Streptomonospora nanhaiensis: one gene and its partner. The protein of the gene in region 2 binds, or shares a complex with, the protein of the main gene of each other region. Links are inferred from orthologs where the notes say so. Each region holds a gene or a part of one and is shown on either strand. Other genes may lie near its edges.

Region 1 (16,991 bases), 3.6 Mb from region 2 along the record:
GGCGCAGCGACCACGGCCCGGCGGCACTCGGGTCGGCCGGCCTGCTCGACGTCCGCATGCTCGACCGCCACGGCAGCCCGCAACTGCGGCACCGCTACCTCGCCGACCTCGCCGCCGGCCGGGTGCGGGCCTGCTACGCCATGACCGAACCGGGTGTGCGCGGTACGCGGCCCGCCGAGATCGGCACGCGGGCCGTGGCCGACAGCGGCGGCTGGGTGCTCGACGGCCGCAAGTGGTTCATCACCGGCGCCGCCGAGGCCGACCTCGTCACCGTCCTGGCCCGCGTCGTCGGCCCCGCCGGCGCCGACGGCGGGCTGACGATGTTCTGCCTGCCCGCCGACCTCCCCGGCGTGCGCGTGGAGCGCGAACTGCCGATGCTGGGCGCGGGCGGCCAGTACGAGATCGCCCTCGACGGCGTCCGCGCCGGCGCCGAACACGTCCTCGGCACCCCCGGCGAGGGCCTGGCCATCGCCTCGGAGCGGGTCGCCCTCGGCCGGACGCTGCGCTGCCTGCGCTGGACCGGGCAGGCCGAGCGCGCCTATGGGCTGCTGCTGGCCCGGGCCGCCGACACCGGGCGCGGCGGCCCGCCGCTGGGCGACCACCAGCTCGTGCGCCGCCTGGTCTTCGAGGCCCACCTGGCCATCGCGGGCACCCGCCCCCTGGTCGACGCGGCCGTGCGCGAGGTCGCCGCCGGCGGCGACGCCCGCCAGGCCGTCGCGCTGGCCAAGGTCGCCGCCGCCCGCATGCTCTCGACCGTCACCGACGCCGCCGTCCAGGTCTACGGCGCCGAGGGGCTCGGGCCCGACACCCCGCTGCCCCGGCTGCTGCGGGTGGCGCGCCAGGCCCGCATCCTCGACGGGCCCGACGAGTCCCACATCGCGTCCTTCGCCGGGCGCCTCCTGCGGCAGTACGCCGCGACCGGGAGCGCGCCGCCCGCCGCCGTGCGCTAGCCCGCGCGGCGATCCGGCCGGGCGGCGGGCCGCCCGGTCAGGCGGTGGCGGCCGGGCGGTCGGCGGCGCGCCAGGCCAGGGCGACGGCCGCCGCCAGCACGAACTGCGCCGCCACCGCCGACCATCCGGCGCCGAAGCCCCACGCCTCGGTGACGGCGCCGAAGACGGGCGGCCCCACGGCGAACCCCGCGAAGAACCCCGCCGACACCAGGGCGGAGTCGCGGCCCGCCGCGCCCGGCGCCGCGCGGCGCATCACGATCAGCATCGACACGGCGTTGGCGGCGACGGCGAAGGCGCCGATGGCGACCGCCCCCGCCCACGCCGACGCCCCCGCGCCGGGCACCAGCGGCGCCACCCCGATCAGCACCGGACCCAGCACGGCGCCCGCCGCCAGCACCACGGGCAGCCGGTCGGCGCGGGCTCCGTCGCCGCCGGCCAGCCGCGCCCACAGCACCCGGCCCGCGATACCGCAGACCCCCAGCACGGCCACGAGGACCGCCGCGCCGAACTCCAGGTAGCCCAGTTCGTCGGCGGCGAAGAGCGGCAGGTAGGTGTTGATCGAGGCCAGGCCGCCGCCCAGCGGCAGCGAGAACGCCGCCAGCCAGACGACCGACGCCGGCACCCGCCCCGCAGCCGGGCGCCCGCCCGCCGGGCGGGGCGGCGCGGCGGGCACCGCGCGCCAGGCCCACACGGCGGCCGCGGCCGCCGCGACGGCCGCGCAGGCCACGGCGGACCGCCATCCCGCGACGGCCGCGAGCGCCGCGACCGGCAGCCCGGCGGCGAACGCGCCCATCTGCACCCCCGACTGCTTCCACCCCGTGACCGAGCCCCGGCGCTTCGGCGGCACCACGGCGAGGATCACGGTGTTGGTGGCCGGGTTGGCCAGCGCCTGCGGCAGGCCGCCCAGGGCGATCGCCAGGAGCAGCACGGCGTAGTGCCGCGCGGCGCCGATCGAGGCGAGGGCCAGCGCGGTGAGCACCAGCAGCGCCACCAGGCAGCGCCGCGCGCCGAACCGGTCGACCACCCGGCCGGCCAGGGGCGAGAGCAGCGCGGCCGTGGCGAAGCCGACCGTGGTCGTGAAGCCGAGCATGGTGGTGCTCATGCGGAGTTCGGCGACGAGGGCGGGGCCGAGGGCGCCGACGATGAAGAGCTGGGCCATCGAGAACGCCATGACCGAGGTGAGCAGGACGGTGATCCCGGCGGGGGCGCCCCGCTCCGGACCGCCGTCGGCGCGCGGCGGCGGAGTGGCCGGGGTGGCCGGGGTGCTGTCGGACATGGCGGCGGCTCCGGAGGCGTGTGGGGACGGCGCGGACGCGGGCGGGGCGGGCGGCGGACTCGGCGGGGCGGGCCCGCCACCGCCCATAAGAGCAGTCGTCGCCGGGAGGCGGGAAGTTCCGGGCGCGGTCGGCGGATGAGAGACGCCGCACACCGGCGCCCCCGCCGAGAGGACCGGGCGAGGGGGAACCGGGGCGGGCGCGCCCCGCCGGGCCGGGCGGCGGTTCGCCCCGGCTTCGGGCCCCGCCGCCCACCGCCGCCCCGCGACGGCCTCCAGGGCAGGGAAATACCAGGTCAAAAGGGTTTCTCCAGGGACGGCACGGGCAGCCGCCGCCGTACACGCACACCGTGGCGCCGCAGGCAGCCGCGTCGGCCCGCCGCACCGGCCGGGACCGCACCGCGCCCGCTTTGCGCGCCGCCAGGGAGGCAGGCATGACTGGAGGCGGCATGGAGGGCCCGCGCCGGGACCGCGCCGGTTCCCCGACCGACCGCGAAACCCCGGAGCGGCGGGTGCGGGCGCGGCGGGTGACCGGTGAGGCGCCGCGCAACGGGCGCGCCGCGCGGGCCGCACCGGCCAAGCGCGCGGCCACCGACCAGGAGCCGGACGTCCTGCTGGACGTGCCCGACCTGGCGGTGGACGAGATCGACCTGGACGTCGAGAACCTGCGGGCGCGCGTGTCGCTCCAGGCGGAGGTGGGCGACCTGCTGCGGCTCAACGTGGGCGCCGACGTCGACCTGGGCGCGGTTTCCTTGACCCTGCGCGGGGTCGAGGCGCAGGCCCGGCTCAAGGTGCGGCTGGACAACGTCGCGGCGATCATCGAGCGGGTGCTGCGCACCATCGACGAGAACCCGCAGCTCATCACGGAGGGCCTGGCCGGGCCGCTGAAGTCGGCGGTCGACGAGGTCGGGGGCGTCGCCGGGCAGGCCACCGGCGTCCTCGGCAGGGGCGCGGAGGCGGCGGCCGGCGGGCTGGGCGCCCTGGCGGGCGGCGGCGCGGCCCCGGCGGCGCCGGTGGCGGACGCGGTGGGCCGGAGGGCCCGTGCGGGCGACCGCGCCGCCGGGCCGGCCGGCGACGCGGTCGCCGGGGGCGCGGCCGGGCGGTCCGCCGCCGGCGCCCAGGGCGGCGGCACCGCGCCGGCGGCCCCCGGCCCCGCGCCCGCCGCGCCGGCCTCCGCCGAGAGCGCCGCCGACGCCGTCTGGGGCTACCCCTCCGACGAACCCCCGCCCGGGGAAGCCGACCTGGACACCGGGGAGCCGGCCGAGGACACCCCATCAGGCCCCGAGGACGGCCCCGGCGGCGTGGGCGCCGGCGAGCCCGCGCCCGGGGCGGGTGCCCCGGGCACCGCCGACCCCGGCCTCGACTACGACACCGCTCCCGAACCCGCCCACCGCGCCGACCGGCCCCCCGCTGACGGGGGCACCGGCAGCCCGGCCCCCCGCCGGGAGCGCGGGCCGGCGGTGCCCGGCGCGCCCCGGCTGCGGCGCGCCGACCAGACCGGAGGCCGGGAGCGCACCCCGGCCGAGGAGACGAGCGGGCCGGAGCCCGCGCCCACCGCCTCGCAGCGCGTGCTGCGCGGCATCCGGGGCGTGCGGGCGGGGGCCCGGCAGGTGGGCCGCGACGCCGGCTCCGTGGTGAGCCGCGCCGTCCAGGCCGCGCGCGAGGCGAGGTGAGCACGGTGGCCAGACCCGACCGCCCGCGCCGCGCGGACGTGGAGATCGAGGCCGGGGCGACGGCCGAGGAGGTCACCTTCCACGGCCGGCCGTCGGTGGTGCCGGGCTTCACCGGCGACCCGGACCCCGAGTCCGCCCACGGCGGCGACCGCCGCAACCTGCCCGAACGCGTCGAGCCGGGCACGACCTACCACGACGTCCGCGTGGACTACCGCATCGCGGGCCGGGTCGCCGAGGACGGCGGCACCGAGGACCCCGGAGCCGACCGCGGCGGCCCCGCCGAGCGCGGACCGGCCGACTGAACCCCGCGCGGGCGCCGCCCGCGCGGGCCTTCGCGGACGCGCCCACGACACGAGGAGGCGCCTATGGTGCAGAGCAACCGACCCGTTTCGGTGCTGGCCGGATGCGGGATCATCGTGCTGCTCCTGCTCCTCTTCGGCTCGTGCACCGCCCTCTTCGGCGGACTGGGCGGCGGCCCCGAGGCGCCCGATCCCCCGAGGCCGCCGGTCACCGCGACCGCGACGGTCACGGTGTCCGCCACGCCCCGGCCCGAAGACAACCGCGACGGGGGCGGCGGGGAGCGCGGCGGCGCCCGGGACGGCACCGCCGAGTTCCAGGGCACCGTGCCGCCCGCCGCCCCCGAGCCCACCGCCTACCCGGAGCCGGAGCCCACGTCCACCTCCACCGCCGAACCCGACGAGGCCGACGGGACCGACTGAGCGCGCGCACCGGCGGCCCGGCGGCCGGGCGGCCTTATCGGTCCGAGCCGCGGCGGAGCCCTGCCGCCGCGGAGGAGGCGGCACGTTCGCGCGCGCCCCCGGTGCGGGCCGGTGCGGGGGCCGCTCACCCTCGCCCGGCTCCCGGAAGCGGGGCAGGGGGCGCGCGGACCGCGCCCCCACCGCTCGGGGCCGCGCACCGGGCCCCGCGCGGGCTCCGGGCCCCGGCCGCGGTCTCCTCCCACTCCTGGTGAGACGCACGTCACGTCGCCGCGCGCGCGGAGGGGCGATGAGTTCTCCGCCGCCGCCGGGTCCATCCCGGTAGACCGCCGAACACATGTTCGGCAACGCCTTCCGGAAAGGACTGCCATGGACACCGGCGTGACCGCCGCCCCCGCGGCACCGGTGCGGGCGGGACGGCGCGAATGGCTGGGGCTGGCAGTGCTCGCGCTGCCGACCCTGCTGCTGTCACTCGACATGAGCGTGCTGCACCTCGCCCTGCCCCACCTGACGGCCGACCTCCGCCCCAGCGGCAGCGAACTGCTGTGGATCATGGACGTCTACGGCTTCATGATCGCGGGCTTCCTCGTCACGATGGGCACCCTCGGCGACCGCGTCGGCCGCCGGCGCCTCCTCATGATCGGCGGCGCGGCGTTCGGCCTCGCCTCCGCGGCGGCCGCCTACGCCGCCACCCCCGCCCTCCTCATCGCCGCGCGCACCGTGCTCGGCGTCGCGGGCGCCACGCTGATGCCCTCCACCCTCGCCCTCATCAGCAACATGTTCCGCGACCCCCGCCAGCGCGGCGTGGCCATCGCGGTGTGGGCGAGCTGCTTCATGGGCGGCACCTCCATCGGCCCCGTGGTGGGCGGGGTGCTCCTGGAGTGGTTCTGGTGGGGATCGGTGTTCCTGCTCGGCGTGCCCGTCATGGTGCTGCTGCTGGTCACCGCGCCGCTGCTGCTGCCGGAGCACCGCGACCCCGCCGCCGGCCGGCTCGACCCGGTCAGCGTGGCCCTGTCGCTCGCCGCCATCCTGCCCGTCGTCTACGGCATCAAGGAGTCCGCCGCCCACGGCCTCTCCCCGGTCCCGGCCGCCGCCGTCGCCGCGGGCGCGGTGGTGGGCGCGGTGTTCGTCCGGCGCCAACTCCGCCTCGCCGACCCCCTGCTCGACCTCCGGCTGTTCACCCGGCGGACGTTCTCGGTGGGCCTCGCCGTCTCGGCGATGGGCGCCGTTGCCATGGGCGGCACGTTCCTGCTGCTCTCCCAGTACCTCCAGCTCGTGGCGGGCCTCTCCGCGCTGGAGGCGGGCCTGCGCCTGGTGGCGCCGTCCCTGGTGATGATCGCCGGAACGATGCTGGCCCCCGGCCTGGCCCGCCGGGTGGGCACCGCCAACGTCATCGGCGGCGGGATGATCGTCACCGCGTTCGGGTTCCTGCTGCTCACCCAGGTGGACGCCGACAGCGGAACGCTCCTCGTGGTGGCCGGCTTGGCGGTCGCCTCGCTCGGCCTGGGACCGGGCGCCGCGCTCGTGGCCGACGTGGTGGTGGGGTCCGCTCCGCCCGCCAAGGCCGGGTCCGCCGCCTCGATCTCCGAGACCGCCGGCGAGTTCGGCGTCGCCTTGGGCGTGGCGCTGCTGGGCAGCCTGAGCACCGCCGTCTACCGCGCCCGGATCACGGTGCCCGACGACGCCCCGGCCGGGACCGCCGGCGCGGTCGGCGACAGCCTGGCGGCGGCGGTCGCCGCGGCGGCCGACCTGCCCGCCGCAACCGCCGGGCGCCTGCTGGCCCCCGCCCGCGAGGCGTTCGTCCTGGGCCTCACCACCACGGCCGTCGCGGGCGCCGTCCTGATGGCGGTGTTCGGCGTGCTGGCGATCGTCCTGCTGCGCCCCGCCGCCTCCGGCGCGGCCGCCGCGCCCGGTCCCGGCGCCGACGCCGCCGACCCGCGCCCCGAGCCCGCCGCCCCCTGAAACCGCGCGGCCACCCGCCGCCCCGCCGACCGATGAGTTTCGGCCCGGGCGGGAGTCGGCACCCATGACGGCACAACCGCACCCCACCGCACCATGTGAGAAGGAGGCACCATGACCCACGCCGCCATCGACAGCATGCTGCTGTCCAGCACCGACCCCGAGCGCCTGCACGCCTGGTACGCCCAAGGCCTCGCGCCCGAGGAGGACACCAAGGTGGAGTCCTACCGCGTCCTCAAGTTCGGCCCGGTCTACCTGATGATCGACAGCCGCGACGACGTCGGCGCCGCCAACCCCGAGCCGGGCCGGCTGATCCTCAACTTCCACGTCGAGGACGCCCGCGCGGCCGTCGAGCGCCTCGACCGGCTCCACACCACGTGGCTGGCGCCGCTGGAGGACCGCGACGGCAGCCTGTTCGCCACCGCCGTCGACCCCGACGGCAACTACGTGCAGCTCATCCAGATGAGCGAGGAGCACCGCGCCGCCATGTAGCACCCGCCCGACCACGAAGGGAGCCGGCATGCTCGCCGACAGCACGGCCTACAGCGGGTTCGCGGTGGACGACACCGCCGCGGCCGCAGCGTTCTACCGCGACACCCTCGGACTGACCGTGGAACCGGTCCCGGGCATGGAGGAGCACGGCCTGCTCGCCCTGCGCCTGCCCGGCGGCGCGCAGGTCCTGGTCTATCCCAAGCCCGACTTCACGCCCGCCGCCTACACCGTCCTGAACTTCGCGGTCGAGGACATCGACGAGGCCGTCGACGGCCTCGCGGCGCGCGGCGTGGCGTTCCTGCGCTCTCCCGGCTTCGACCAGGACGGCAAGGGAATCGCCCGGGCGCGCGGCGGCGGGCCCTCGATCGCCTGGTTCACCGACCCCGCCGGGAACATCCTCTCCGTGCTCCAGGAGCCGTAGCGCACGGGGTCCCCGACGGCCGCCGGACGGACGGCCGCGCGCGGCCGTGGCGGCCCGCCGGCCCCCGCCCCGCCACCGGGGCGGGGGCAGCGCCGTTCCACCCCTCCGCGACCGCCCGCCCCGCGCCCGGGACGGTTGCGCGCCCGCCCGAGCGGGTACACACGCGCACATGCTGACGTCGGTCACCTGGCGCGCGGTCCGCTCCGCGGCGCGCGGACTCCTCGCGGGCGCGGCGTGGCTGTGCCCCCTCGTCCTGCCGCTGGAGGCGGCCCCCGCGGCGGGGCCCGCCGGCCCGCGCGCGAGCGGCGCCCGGATCCACCTCGACCCCGCCCGCGTCGACGAGCGCTGGGCCGAGCTGATGCGCCGGGAGCTCCCCACCTGGTAGCCGCCCCGGGGCCCTCGGCGCGGCAGAGCAGGGACCGGTGCCGCTCTCGCAAGGCCCAGGAGGGAGTCAGGGTGGTTCCCTGCCGACCGACGAGAAGCGGCGAGAGCGAGCATCCCTCCCCGGGGCGCCGCGCAGCGGGGCGAGCGTCCGTAGAACACTCCCTAGGATGCGGGTCGGCGGCCCCGCCGCCGTCCCGTCCGCACACACCCCGCCAGGAGGCCGCCGTGGTGTCCGATTCCGAACTGACCTACCTGCACCGCTGCGTGGAACTGGCCACCGAGGCGCTGGAGGACGGCGACGAGCCGTTCGGATCCGTCCTGGTCGGCCCCGACGGCACCGTGCTCGGCGAGGACCGCAACCGCGTGGCCGGGGGCGACCACACCCGCCACCCCGAGTTCGAACTGGCCCGCTGGTCGGCCGCGCACCTCGCCCCCGCCGAGCGTGCCGCCTCCACCGTCTACACCTCCGGCGAGCACTGCCCCATGTGCGCCGCCGCCCACGCCTGGGTGGGCCTGGGCCGCATCGTCTACATCAGCTCCTCGGCGCAGCTCACCGCGTGGCTGACCGAGTGGGGGGTGCCCGCCCCGCCGGTGCGCCCGCTTCCGGTCAACGAGGTCGCCCCCGGAGTGGTGGTCGAGGGCCCGGTGCCCGGCCTGGACGCCCAGGTCCGCGAACTCCAGCGCCGGTTCCACGGCCGCGCCTGATCCCGGCGCCGAGCGCGCGGGGCGCGGCCGCCGGCGCGGCCCGCGCCCCGCGTGCTCAGCCCCGGGCGCGCAGGCCGTCGCGGACCACGGCCACCATGCGCCGGCCGGCCTCGGCGTCCTCGCCGTCGGCGCCGTCCTCGCGGCCGGCCCTGCGCGACAGGCACCCCACCAGCAGGGACCGCACCTCGGTGATGCCGACGTCGCCGCGCACCGCGCCGGCCTGCTGTGCGCGGGTGAGCAGCCGGCCCAGCGCGCCCATCACGCCGCGGCCCTGGGCCGACAGGGCGCTCTTGTCGATTCCGCTGCCCACCAGGGCGTCGGTCAGCCCCCGGTCGAGCGCGCCCTCCTCGACCAGGAACGCGAAGAACGCGAAGAACGCGGCCCCGGGGTCGTCGGCCTCGGCCAGTTCGTCGGCGCGCGCCGCGTAGCGCTCCAGCCGGTCGGCCAGCACGGCCGCGAACAGCGCCTCCTTGGTCGGGAAGTGCCGGCTGACCGTCCCGGTGCCCACACCCGCACGCCGGGCGATCTCGTGCACGGGCACCGACAGCCCCTCGGCGGCGAACACCGCGTTGGCGACCTCCAGCACGCGCGCCCGGTTGCGCCGGGCGTCGGCCCGCAGCGGCCGCTCGGCGCCCGGCCGGGCCGGTCCCAGCCGGCTCTGGTCGTCCCCCACGCCCGATCCCGCCCTTCCGCGCCCACAGCCCCGTCCAAACCGGTCACCCGACACATACGGCGCACAGGGGCCGCTTCGGGCACCGGTCTCCCGATCGTATCCCGGACGGTCCGTGTTCGTGATCTTGCTCCGGGGTGAGCGGGGGCGCGGAGGGGCGCGTGCGGCCGGGCGGCCCGGCCGCACGCCCGGGCCTCAGAAGGAGCGGCCCTCGTCGTAGGGGCCGATCACCGCCAGGGCCTCGGGGCGGCCCAGCACCTCGGCGGCGACCTCGGCGACGTCGTCGGCGGTGACCGCGTCGAACAGCGCGAGGTCGTCGTCCAGCGAGAAGTGCCGCGGGTAGCCCAGCTCGTGCACGGTCAGCCGGCCCATGCGGGAGTTGCTGCCCTCGGTGCCCAGCACCCACGAGCCCTTGATCTGGCCCTTGGCGCGCTCCAGCTCCTCGGGGCTGATCCCCGACGCGGCGGCCTTGGCCAGCTCCTCGCGGCACACCGACAGCACCTCGTCGATCTTGTCGGGCAGGCAGCCCGCGTAGACCTGGAAGACGCCGGTGTCGGCGTAGGAGTTGTGGAACGCCTGCACGGAGTAGGCCAGGCCGCGCTTCTCGCGGACCTCCTGGAACAGCCGGGAGGACATCCCGCCGCCCAGCGCCGAGCCCAGCACCCGCAGCGCGTACCAGCGCGGATCGGTGCGCGGCAGGCCCTCGCGGCCCAGGATCAGGTGCGCCTGCTCGGTGTCGCGGGACACCAGGCGGGAGCCGGCGTGCACGGCCACGGGGCCGCCGCCGATGCGCGGGCGCGCCGGGCGGGCGTCGCCCGCCGCCGCCGACTGCTCGGCGAAGACCGCCCGGACCTGCTCCACCACGGTGTCGTGGTCGAGGTTGCCGGCCGCCGCCACGATCAGCTCGCCCGGCACGTAGGCGTCGCGGTACTGCTCGAAGATCCGGTCGCGGCTAAGCTTGGCGATGGTCTCGTTGGTGCCCAGGATGGGCCGGCCCAGCGCGGTGTCGCCGTAGACGTGCGCGGCGAAGACGTCGTCGATGAGGTCGCCGGGCTCGTCCTCGTTCATGGCGATCTCCTCAAGGATCACGCCGCGCTCGGTCTCGACCTCACCGGGGTCCAGGACGGAGTTGGCCACCATGTCGCCGACCACGTCGATGGCCAGCGGCAGGTCGCGGTCCAGCACCTTGGCGTAGTAGCAGGTGTGCTCCTTGGTGGTGTAGGCGTTGTGGTCGGCGCCCACACTGTCCAGCAGCGCGGAGATCTCCATGGCGTCGCGCCGCCGGGTGCCCTTGAACAGCAGGTGCTCCAAAAAGTGCGCGGCACCGGCGTGCTCGCCGTCCTCGTCGCGGGAACCGGTGGTGGCCGAGATCCCGAACGCCGCCGAGCGCACCCCCGGCATGGCCTCGGTGACCACACGCAGGCCCCCGGGCAGGACCGTGCGCCGCACCAGCCCGGAACCGTCACCGGGTTCCAGCAGGGTGATGGTGCTGCCGGGCTCCTGCTCGGCGGCGATGGGCACAGAACTCATACGGGCCTTCCTCGGTTGCGCGCCACGGTCGGGCGCCGCCGCCCGCGGCCCGGCGGCGGGCGGCGCGGGGAAACGACGCGGGGCGGTCGCACCCTGCCGGGTGCGACCGCCCCACCGATCATAGGCGCGGATCAGGTGTTCTCGCTGCGGCTGCGGGTGCGCCGCCGGCGGCGCTGCTCGCCGCCGCCCTCGGCCGGGGCGTCCTCGGCGGGCTCGGCCGCCGGAGCGGAGTCGCCGGCCGCGGGCTCGGCGCCGTTGGACGCCGCGGCCTCGGCCTCGACCACCTCGACCGGCACCAGCGACAGCTTGCCGCGGTCGTCGATCTCGCGGATCTCGACCTGGATCTTCTCGCCGATGCTGATGACGTCGTCCAGGTTCTCGATCCGCTTGCCGCCGTGCAGCTTGCGGATCTGCGAGATGTGCAGCAGGCCGTCCTTGCCCGGCAGCAGGGAGACGAACGCCCCGAAGGCGGTGGTCTTGACGACCGTGCCCAGGTAGCGGTCGCCGACCTCCGGCATGGTCGGGTTGGCGATGCTGTTGATGGTGTCGCGCGCGGCCTCGGCGGAGGGGCCGTCGGTGGCACCGATGTAGATGGTGCCGTCGTCCTCGATCGTGATGTCGGCGCCGGTCTCGTCCTGGATCGAGTTGATCATCTTGCCCTTGGGGCCGATGACCTCGCCGATCTTGTCGACCGGGACCTTGACGGTGAGGATGCGCGGCGCGTGCGGGCTCATCTCGGCCGGGCGCTCGATGGCCTCCTGCATGACGTCCAGGATGGCCAGGCGGGCGCCGCGCGCCTGCTGCAGCGCCTGCGCCAGCTGCGAGGCGGGGATGCCGTCGAGCTTGGTGTCGAGCTGCAGCGCGGTGATCAGCTCGCGGGTGCCGGCCACCTTGAAGTCCATGTCGCCGAAGGCGTCCTCGGCGCCGAGGATGTCGGTGAGGGTGACGTACTCGTCGCCCTCGCTGACCATGCCCATGGCGATGCCCGAGACCATGTCCTTCAGCGGCACGCCGGCCTGCATCAGCGACATCGTCGAGGCGCAGACCGACCCCATCGAGGTGGAGCCGTTGGAGCCGATGGCCTCGGAGACCTGGCGGATGGCGTAGGGAAACTCCTCGCGCGAGGGCAGCACCGGCAGCAGCGCCCGCTCGGCGAGCGCGCCGTGGCCGATCTCGCGGCGCTTGGGCGAGCCCACGCGCCCGGTCTCGCCGGTGGAGTACGGCGGGAAGTTGTAGTTGTGCATGTAGCGCTTGGTCCGCTCGGGGTTGAGCGTGTCGACCATCTGCTCCATGCGCAGCATGTTCAGCGTGGTGACACCCAGGATCTGGGTCTCGCCGCGCTCGAACAGGGCCGAGCCGTGCACCCGCGGCAGCACGCCGACCTCGGCGCTGAGCTGGCGGATGTCCTTGGGGCCGCGGCCGTCGATGCGGACCTTGTCGCGCAGCACGCGCTCGCGCATGAGCTTCTTGCTCAGCGCGCGGAACGCCGCGCTGATCTCCTTCTCGCGGCCCTCGAAGTCCTCGCCGAGCTTCTCGGCGGCCAGGGTCTTGACCCGGTCCAGCTCGGACTCGCGCTCCTGCTTGTCGGCGATGGTCAGCGCCTCGGCGAGCTGGTCGCGCACGGCGGACTCGACGGCGGCGTAGGCGTCGTCCTCGTAGTCCACGAAGATCGGGAACTCGGCGACCTCCTTGGCCGCCTGCTCGGCCAGGGCGCTCTGCGCCCGGCACAGCACCTTGATGAACGGCTTGGCCGCCTCAAGGCCCTCGGCCACCGACTGCTCGTTGGGGCCGACCGCGCCCTCCGACACCAGCTTGAGGGTGTTCACGGTGGACTCGGCCTCGACCATCATGATCGCGACGTCGCCGTCCTCCAGCACCCGGCCGGCCACGACCATGTCGAACGTGGCGCTCTGCAGCTCGGTGTGGGTGGGGAACGCGACCCACTGGCCCTCGATCAGCGCGACGCGCACGCCGCCGATGGGGCCGGAGAAGGGCAGCCCCGCGAGCTGGGTGGACATCGAGGCGGCGTTGATGGCCACGACGTCGTAGAGGTGCTCGGGGTGCAGCGCCATGATCGTCTCGACGATCTGGATCTCGTTGCGCAAGCCGCTCTTGAAGGACGGGCGCAACGGGCGGTCGATCAGCCGGCAGGTGAGGATGGCGTCCTCGGACGGGCGCCCCTCGCGGCGGAAGAACGAGCCGGGGATGCGGCCCGCCGCGTACATGCGCTCCTCGACGTCCACCGTCAGGGGGAAGAAGTCGAGGTTCTCCTTGGGCCGCTTTGAGGCCGTGGTCGCCGACAGGACCATGGTCTCGCCGTCGAGGTAGGCGACGGCCGAGCCGGCGGCCTGCTTGGCGAGGCGGCCGGTCTCGAAGCGGATGGTACGGGTGCCGAAGGCGCCGTTGTCGATCACGGCCTCGGCGGAATACGCGCCCTCCATGGGCGTCCTCCTACTAACACGGAAACAGGTGTGTCGGTGTGCCCCGCGTCCGTGCCCCGGAGGGTTCGTCGAGTCGCGGCGGCCGGCGGTGCTCGAAGGGCGAGCGCCGCGGGCCGCTTACGGCCGGCCATCGATCGAAGCCCGCGGCGCGCCCGTGTGGGGCGGGCCGGAGGCCACTACCGAGGACCGGCCTCGACGCGGCAGCCGCGGTGGGTGCGCGGGAGCGCTTGTTGCCAGTTGTGCGTTATGCGGTTGTGGGTGGCCGCCACCGGTGGCACGGCAGGGGCACGGCCGACACTGCGGACGATACCCGCTGGCCACGACGGCGGCGGTCACCACCACACTACTAAGAAAGGGAGTGGCCGTGGCCACTCCCCCGGGTCGGTGTGCCTAGCGGCGCAGGCCGAGCCGCCGGATCAGGTCGCGGTAGCGCTCGATGTCCTGCTTCTGGATGTACTTCAGCAGGCGGCGGCGGCGGCCGACCATCAGCAGCAGCCCGCGGCGGCTGTGGTGGTCGTGCTTGTGGGTCTTGAGGTGCTCGGTCAGCTCGGTGATGCGGTGCGTGAGCAGCGCGACCTGGACCTCGGGGGAGCCGGTGTCACCCTCCTGGGTGGCGTACTCGGCGATGATCTTCTGCTTGGTGGCGGTGTCGATCGACACGGCGCTCCTTCTCGGTATCGGTACGCAGACATCAACATGCCCGCACTCTTCGGGGCGGTGTGCGCCCCGCGGGTGGGGTCCGGTGACCACGCGTACGAACAGTCACCGTTCAGCGGACCAGAGGAAACCCCCGCGTGTACTCAGCGGGTACCGCGCCCCGGTCGCCTTCGCCCGGCCGGGGTCCGGCGGGCAGCACTGCGCGGCTCGTAAACAGGCTCCTGGCAGTCTACCGGACGTTCGCACCCGCCGTCCCCCCTACCGGCGGACGGCGGGGGTTGGGCCCCCGCGTCGGGCGCCCAGCGGCCCGCCGCGCCGGCGGTCAGCCCTCGCCCGCCAGCTCCCGCGCGCGGTCCACGTCGCGGCCCATGGCCTCGATCAGCTCGTCCACACTGGCGAACCTGCGCTGGCCGCGGATGCGGTGGGTGAACTCCATGGCCATGCGCCGGCCGTAGAGGTCGAGGTCGTCGCGGTCCAGGGCGTAGCCCTCGACCGTGCGCGCCGCACCCTCGAACGTGGGGTTGGTGCCCACCGAGATCGCCGCCGGCCACGCCGTCTCGGCCGCCCCGGGCGCGGGCTCCGTCAGCAGCATGCGCCCGGCGTAGACGCCGTCGCCGGGCACGGCCGTGCCCGGCGGGCACTCCAGGTTGGCGGTGGGGAACCCCAGCAGCTCGCGCCCGCGCGCCGCACCGTGCACCACCACCCCCTCGACCCGGTGCGGACGCCCCAGGGCCTCCCGCGCGGCGTCGGCGTCGCCCGCCTCCAGCAGGGCGCGCACGCGCTCGGAGGTGACCGGCTCGGCGCCGCCGACCGGGGCCACCACGTCCACGGCGAACCCGTGGCGCTCGCCCAGCCCGCGCAGCTCCTCGGCGCCGATCGCGGCGCCGCGGCCCAGGTCGAGGCCGCCGTCGCCGACCGCGACCGCCGCCGCGCCCAGGCGCTCGACCAGGACGCGCCGCACGAACAGCGCGGGCTCGGGGGCGGCCGCCCCGGCGGAGGCCGGCAGCACGCACACCGCCGCGGCGCCGAGGGCGGCCAGCAGCTCGGCGCGCCGGTCGATCGGGGTGAGCACCGCCGGGGGCGCGGCGTCCGGTCCGGCCCCGCCGAATCCGGGCTCCAGCACCACCGCCACGACCGGCAGGCCCAGCGCGCGGGACCGCTCCACGGCGGCGGCGAGGACGGCCTGGTGACCGCGGTGCACGCCGTCGAACACGCCGGCCGCCACGACCGACCCGCCCCAGTCGCGGGGCACCTCATCCAGCCCGTGCCACGGCCGCACGTCCAACAGCTCCCCTCCGAGCGCGGTGGGTGGAAGAAGGCCCGGCGCGGCGCTGGGCCGCGGGGCCACAGCCACCGTATCGCCCGGCGCCGGGGCGCGGCGCGACGGCGCGGGTGGTGCACGGCACGCCGGGGGGTCGGGGGGAGGCCGAAGGGGGACGACAGGGCCGAACCCGCCGACGGGCGGCGCCCCGCAGGCGGGCGGGGCGGGCTCAGCCGCCCGCGAAGACCACGATCGGCTTGCTGTAGCCGGGCCGGTCCTCGGCGAGCGCGACCACGCTGCCGTCGGGCGCGAACAGCCCCACCGGGCCGGGGCCCAGCTCGCCGGGCGGGATGCGGTTGCCGTGGGCCACGCGCCGCGCCTCCTCGGCGCTGAGCACGCGCACCGGGAAGGCCGCCGCCACGGCCTGGGCCAGCGGCACGGCGGTGAACTCCTCGGCCAACTGCTCCAGGGTGCGGGCCTGGTCCAGGCCGTAGGGCCCCACGCGGGTGCGGCGCAGCGCCGTGAGGTGTCCGCCCACACCGAGCGCGGCACCCAGGTCGCGGGCCAGAGCCCGGATGTAGGTGCCGCTGGAGCAGGTGACGGTGGCGTCGACGTCCACGAACACGCCGCCGTCGTCGGCCGTGCGGCGGATGGCGGTGACGGCGAACTCCGAGACGGTCACCGGCCGCGCCTTCAGCGCGACCTCCTCGCCGGCGCGCGCCGACTTGTAGGCGCGCCGTCCGTCGACCTTGATCGCGCTGACCTGCGGCGGCACCTGCTGGATGGTGCCGGTGAGCGCGGCGGCCCCGGCGCGCACCGCCTCGTCGCCGACACCGGCGGCGTCGGTGCGCACACCGGGCACGCCCTCGGCGTCGTCGGTGTTGGTGGTCAGGCCCAGCCGCATCGTGGCGGTGTACACCTTCTCGGTGAGGGTGAGGTGGCCCAGAAGCTTGGTGCCCTTGTTGATGCCGAGCACCAGCACGCCGGTGGCCATGGGGTCGAGCGTGCCGGCGTGGCCCACCTTGCGGGTGCCGGCCAGCCGCCGGGTCCGGGCGACGACGTCGTGGGAGGTCCAGTCGGCGGGCTTGTCGACGATGACGACACCGCTATCGGTCATGCGGGCTCGGGTTTCCTCGTGTGGTGGGGGGCGGGCCGTACCGCGCGGGGCGCGGCACGGCCCGCGGCGGGCGCGACCGGGGACGACGCGGGGCTACTCCTCGTCGGCGTCCTCGTCGTCCTCGGCGCGCTCGCGCGGGGTCTTGTAGGGGTCGGGCTCGCCCGCCGGGGTGGCGCCGGAGGCCGCCCGCGCCACCTCGGCGTCGGACTGCCGCGCCTTGGCCAGCAGCGACTCGATGTGCTGGGCGTTCTGCTGCACCTCGTCGCTCTGGAAGGTCAGGCTGGGCGTGTGCCGCAGCCCGGTCTGCCGGCCGACCTCGGTGCGGATGATGCCCTTGGCGCTCTCCAGCGCGGCGGCGGTGCCGGCCTTCTCCTCGTCGGTGCCGAAGACCGTGTAGAAGACCGTGGCGTCGCGCAGGTCGTTGGTGAGCCGCGCGTCGGTCACGGTGACGAACCCCAGGCGCGGGTCCTTGACCCGGCGCTCCAGCATCTCGGCCACGATCCGCTGGATGCGGTCGGCGAGTTTGCGCGCACGTGCGGCGTCAACCATCTCAGTCTTCCTCTGCGCTGAAGAGCCGCTGCCTCGCGGAGAGCAGCTCGATCTCGGGGCGGCCCGCGACCAGCCGCTCGCACGCGTCCATGACCTGGGTGCAGTGCGCGGCCGTGGAGGACACGACCGCCACGCCGATCTCGGACCGGCGGTAGAGGTCCTGGTCGCCGGTCTCGGCGACCGAGACGCCGAA
Region 2 (2,836 bases):
GGACTCCGGGCCGGTGAACGGCATGCCGGAGAAGTGCAGGTAGTCGACCTTGAGGCCGCGGCGCATCATCCGGTGCGCGGCGACGGGGGAGTCGATGCCGCCCGACAGCAGCACCAGCGCGCGCCCGCTCATGCCCACCGGCAGGCCGCCCTGGCCGGGGATGCCGTCGGTGAAGACGAACACCTCGTCCTTGTCGACCTCGATGGCCACCGTGTTGGCCGGCCGCTTGAGGTCGACGGGCAGGCCGTGCGCGGCGACCACGGCCGAACCCACGTGCCGGGCGATCTCGGAGGAGGTCAGCGGGAACCGCTTGTCGCGGCGGCGCGCCTTGACCGCGAAGGTGCCGGTGCGGTCGGCCAGCGCGGCGACGGCGGTGGCGGTGACGGTGTCGAGGTCCTTGGGCACGCGGCGCACCAGGTGCACCCACACCACGCCCATGACGTTGCGCATGCGCTCGGCGAGTTCGGCGACCTCCAGGTCGGAGCCGCCGGGCATGCGGACGATGATGACGCCCGCGCCGCGCTGGGTCAGCTTGATCTCGCCCAGGCCGCGCGCGGCGGCGCGGATGTTGTTGTGCAGGCGGCGCTCGAACAGGCGGCGGTTGCTGCCCTTGAGCACGATCTCGCCGAGTTTCATCAGCACGCACAGCTCGTGCGGTCCGGAGGCGGACCGCACCGGGACGGCGGCTTCGGCGGCCTCGCGCCCGTCGACGGCCTCGGGCTCGGACATGACGGCCATGGCGGCGGCTCCTGAGATCGATCGCGTGCGGGGAACCCGGGGCGCGCGGGCGGCCGTGGAGACGGCCGCGCCCGCGTCGGCGGGTGATATCCCAGTATCGAACATCCCAACGACCGGTCGGGACAAGCCGATTCCCGATCGGCAGAGGCGGGCGCCGCACCGGCCGCACGCCGACGGCGGCGCGCGAAGTGGCCTCGCGCGCCGCCGCCGGTCGCCCCCGTGGTGCGCGGCCGGGCCGCGCCCCCGCGGTCAGCCGAAGAAGACCTCGGCCTCCTCGTAGCGCTCGGTGGGGACGGTCTTCAGCTTCTCGGTGGCCGCCGACAGGTCCACGCGCACGATGTCGGTGCCCTGCAGGGCGACCATCTTGCCGAAGTCGCCGTCGTGGACGGCGTCGATGGCGTTGACGCCCAGGCGGGTGGCCAGCACGCGGTCGAACGCCGAGGGGGTGCCGCCGCGCTGCACGTGGCCCAGCACGACCGAGCGCGCCTCCTTGCCGGTGCGCGACTCGATCTCGTCGGCCAGGCGCTGGCCGATACCGCCCAGCCGGACGTGGCCGAAGGCGTCCTTCTCGCCGGTGGACAGCTCCATCTGGCCGTCCTTGGGGTGGGCGCCCTCGGCGACGACGATGATGGGGGCGTAGTTGGTCTTGAAGCGGCTCTCGACGTGCGCCACGACCTGGTCGATGTCGAAGGGCCGCTCGGGGATGAGGATGACGTTGGCGCCGGCGGCCATGCCCGAGTGCAGGGCGATCCACCCGGCGTGGCGGCCCATGACCTCCACGACCAGCGCGCGGTGGTGGGACTCCGCGGTGGTGTGCAGCCGGTCGATCGCCTCGGTGGCGATGTTGACGGCGGTGTCGAAGCCGAAGGTGAAGTCGGTGGCGTTGAGGTCGTTGTCGATGGTCTTGGGCACGCCCACGACCTTGACGTCGCGGTCGGTGAGCTGGGTGGCCACGCCCAGGGTGTCCTCGCCGCCGATGGCGACCAGGGCGTCGATGCCCAGTTCGGCCATGTTGGCCTTGACCCGCTCGACCCCGCCCTCGATCTTCATGAGGTTGGTGCGGGAGGAGCCCAGGATCGTGCCGCCGCGCGGGAGGATCCCGCTGACCGCCGCCCGGTCCAGGGGCATGGTGTCGCCCTCAAGCGGGCCGCGCCAGCCGTCGCGGAACCCCACGAACTCGTAGCCGTAGTCCTTGATTCCCTTGCGGACCACCGCGCGGATCACCGCGTTCAGCCCCGGGCAGTCACCGCCGCCGGTCAGCACCCCGACTCGCATGCGCGTACTCCTCGAATTCAATGACAAAACCCTGACTGCCATGGCCGGCGCGGGGCGCCTCCAGGCGTTGCGGACCCCGGGGTCGCCCGCTGCCGGCCCGGCAGCGAGAATGTGACCGGTGTCACGGAAGACGTCCGGTGCGCGTTGCAAGCCCCGCACCCCCGGGTAGACCCCTCGGGTGATGTCTGGGAGCGGGGGCCGGTGCCTCCGTTCACACCGTCCGCATGGTCTAGACCATAGTCGTCCAACGTGCTGGAGGCCAACCCATGACCGTCCTCGCGATCGACGCCGGAACCACCGGTGTCACCGCCCTCATCGTGGATGAGAACGGCGCCGTTCTCGCCCGGGGTTACCAGGAGTTCGCTCAGCATTATCCCGAGTCGGGGTGGGTCGAGCACGTACCCGAGGAGATCTGGCAGGCCACCCTCTCCGCGTGCCAGACCGCGCTGGACGGCACCGAGGCCCAGCCCACCTGCATCGGTATCACCAACCAGCGCGAGACCGCCGTGCTGTGGAGCCGCAAGCGGGGCGGGGCACCGCGCAGAGCCATCGTGTGGCAGGACCGCCGCACCGCCGGGATCTGCGCCGAACTGCGCGACGCCGGCCACGAGGAGCGCGTGACCCAGGTCACCGGCCTGCGGCTGGACCCCTACTTCACCGCCACCAAGCTCACCTGGATGAGCCGCAACGACAAGCGCGCCTGGAGCGGGGTGGAGTCCGGCGACACCGTGGCCGGCACCGTCGACTCCTACATCATCAGCCGCATGACCGCCGGGGCGCGCCACGTCACCGACGCCTCCAACGCCTCGCGCACCCTGCTCTA

The links.
Region 1: HNR12_RS05875 (region 2) and HNR12_RS22120 share a complex: the UniProt entries of both Bacillus subtilis proteins name them as parts of the possible RNA degradosome complex. The link is inferred for Streptomonospora nanhaiensis from one-to-one orthologs.

The regions. Positions count from the first base shown.
Region 1 is NZ_JACCFO010000001.1:4,978,346-4,995,336, reverse strand. The notes cover bases 10,560-13,597. They hold HNR12_RS22120 (polyribonucleotide nucleotidyltransferase), read right to left. Parts: upstream 13,215-13,597; coding sequence 10,905-13,214; downstream 10,560-10,904. Other genes in these bases: HNR12_RS22125 (M16 family metallopeptidase), read right to left, coding at 10,560-10,773. In the rest of the region: HNR12_RS22180 (acyl-CoA dehydrogenase family protein), read left to right, coding at 1-950; HNR12_RS22175 (MFS transporter), read right to left, coding at 988-2,226; HNR12_RS22170 (hypothetical protein), read left to right, coding at 2,658-3,896; HNR12_RS22165 (hypothetical protein), read left to right, coding at 3,902-4,198; HNR12_RS22160 (hypothetical protein), read left to right, coding at 4,262-4,615; HNR12_RS22155 (MFS transporter), read left to right, coding at 4,982-6,574; HNR12_RS22150 (VOC family protein), read left to right, coding at 6,686-7,063; HNR12_RS22145 (VOC family protein), read left to right, coding at 7,092-7,484; HNR12_RS22140 (hypothetical protein), read left to right, coding at 7,654-7,869; HNR12_RS22135 (nucleoside deaminase), read left to right, coding at 8,094-8,573; HNR12_RS22130 (TetR/AcrR family transcriptional regulator), read right to left, coding at 8,629-9,246; more of HNR12_RS22125, read right to left, coding at 9,439-10,559; rpsO (30S ribosomal protein S15), read right to left, coding at 13,605-13,874; ribF (riboflavin kinase), read right to left, coding at 14,194-15,150; tRNA pseudouridine(55) synthase TruB, read right to left, coding at 15,362-16,249; 30S ribosome-binding factor RbfA, read right to left, coding at 16,343-16,798; HNR12_RS22095 (DUF503 domain-containing protein), read right to left, coding at 16,800-16,991. UniProt on the Bacillus subtilis protein: Involved in mRNA degradation. Catalyzes the phosphorolysis of single-stranded polyribonucleotides processively in the 3'- to 5'-direction. Necessary for competence development in Bacillus subtilis.
Region 2 is NZ_JACCFO010000001.1:1,359,284-1,362,119, reverse strand. It holds HNR12_RS05875 (6-phosphofructokinase), read right to left. Parts: upstream 2,014-2,836; coding sequence 988-2,013; downstream 1-987. Other genes in the region: glpK (glycerol kinase GlpK), read left to right, coding at 2,280-2,836; thiI (tRNA uracil 4-sulfurtransferase ThiI), read right to left, coding at 1-738. UniProt on the Bacillus subtilis protein: Catalyzes the phosphorylation of D-fructose 6-phosphate to fructose 1,6-bisphosphate by ATP, the first committing step of glycolysis.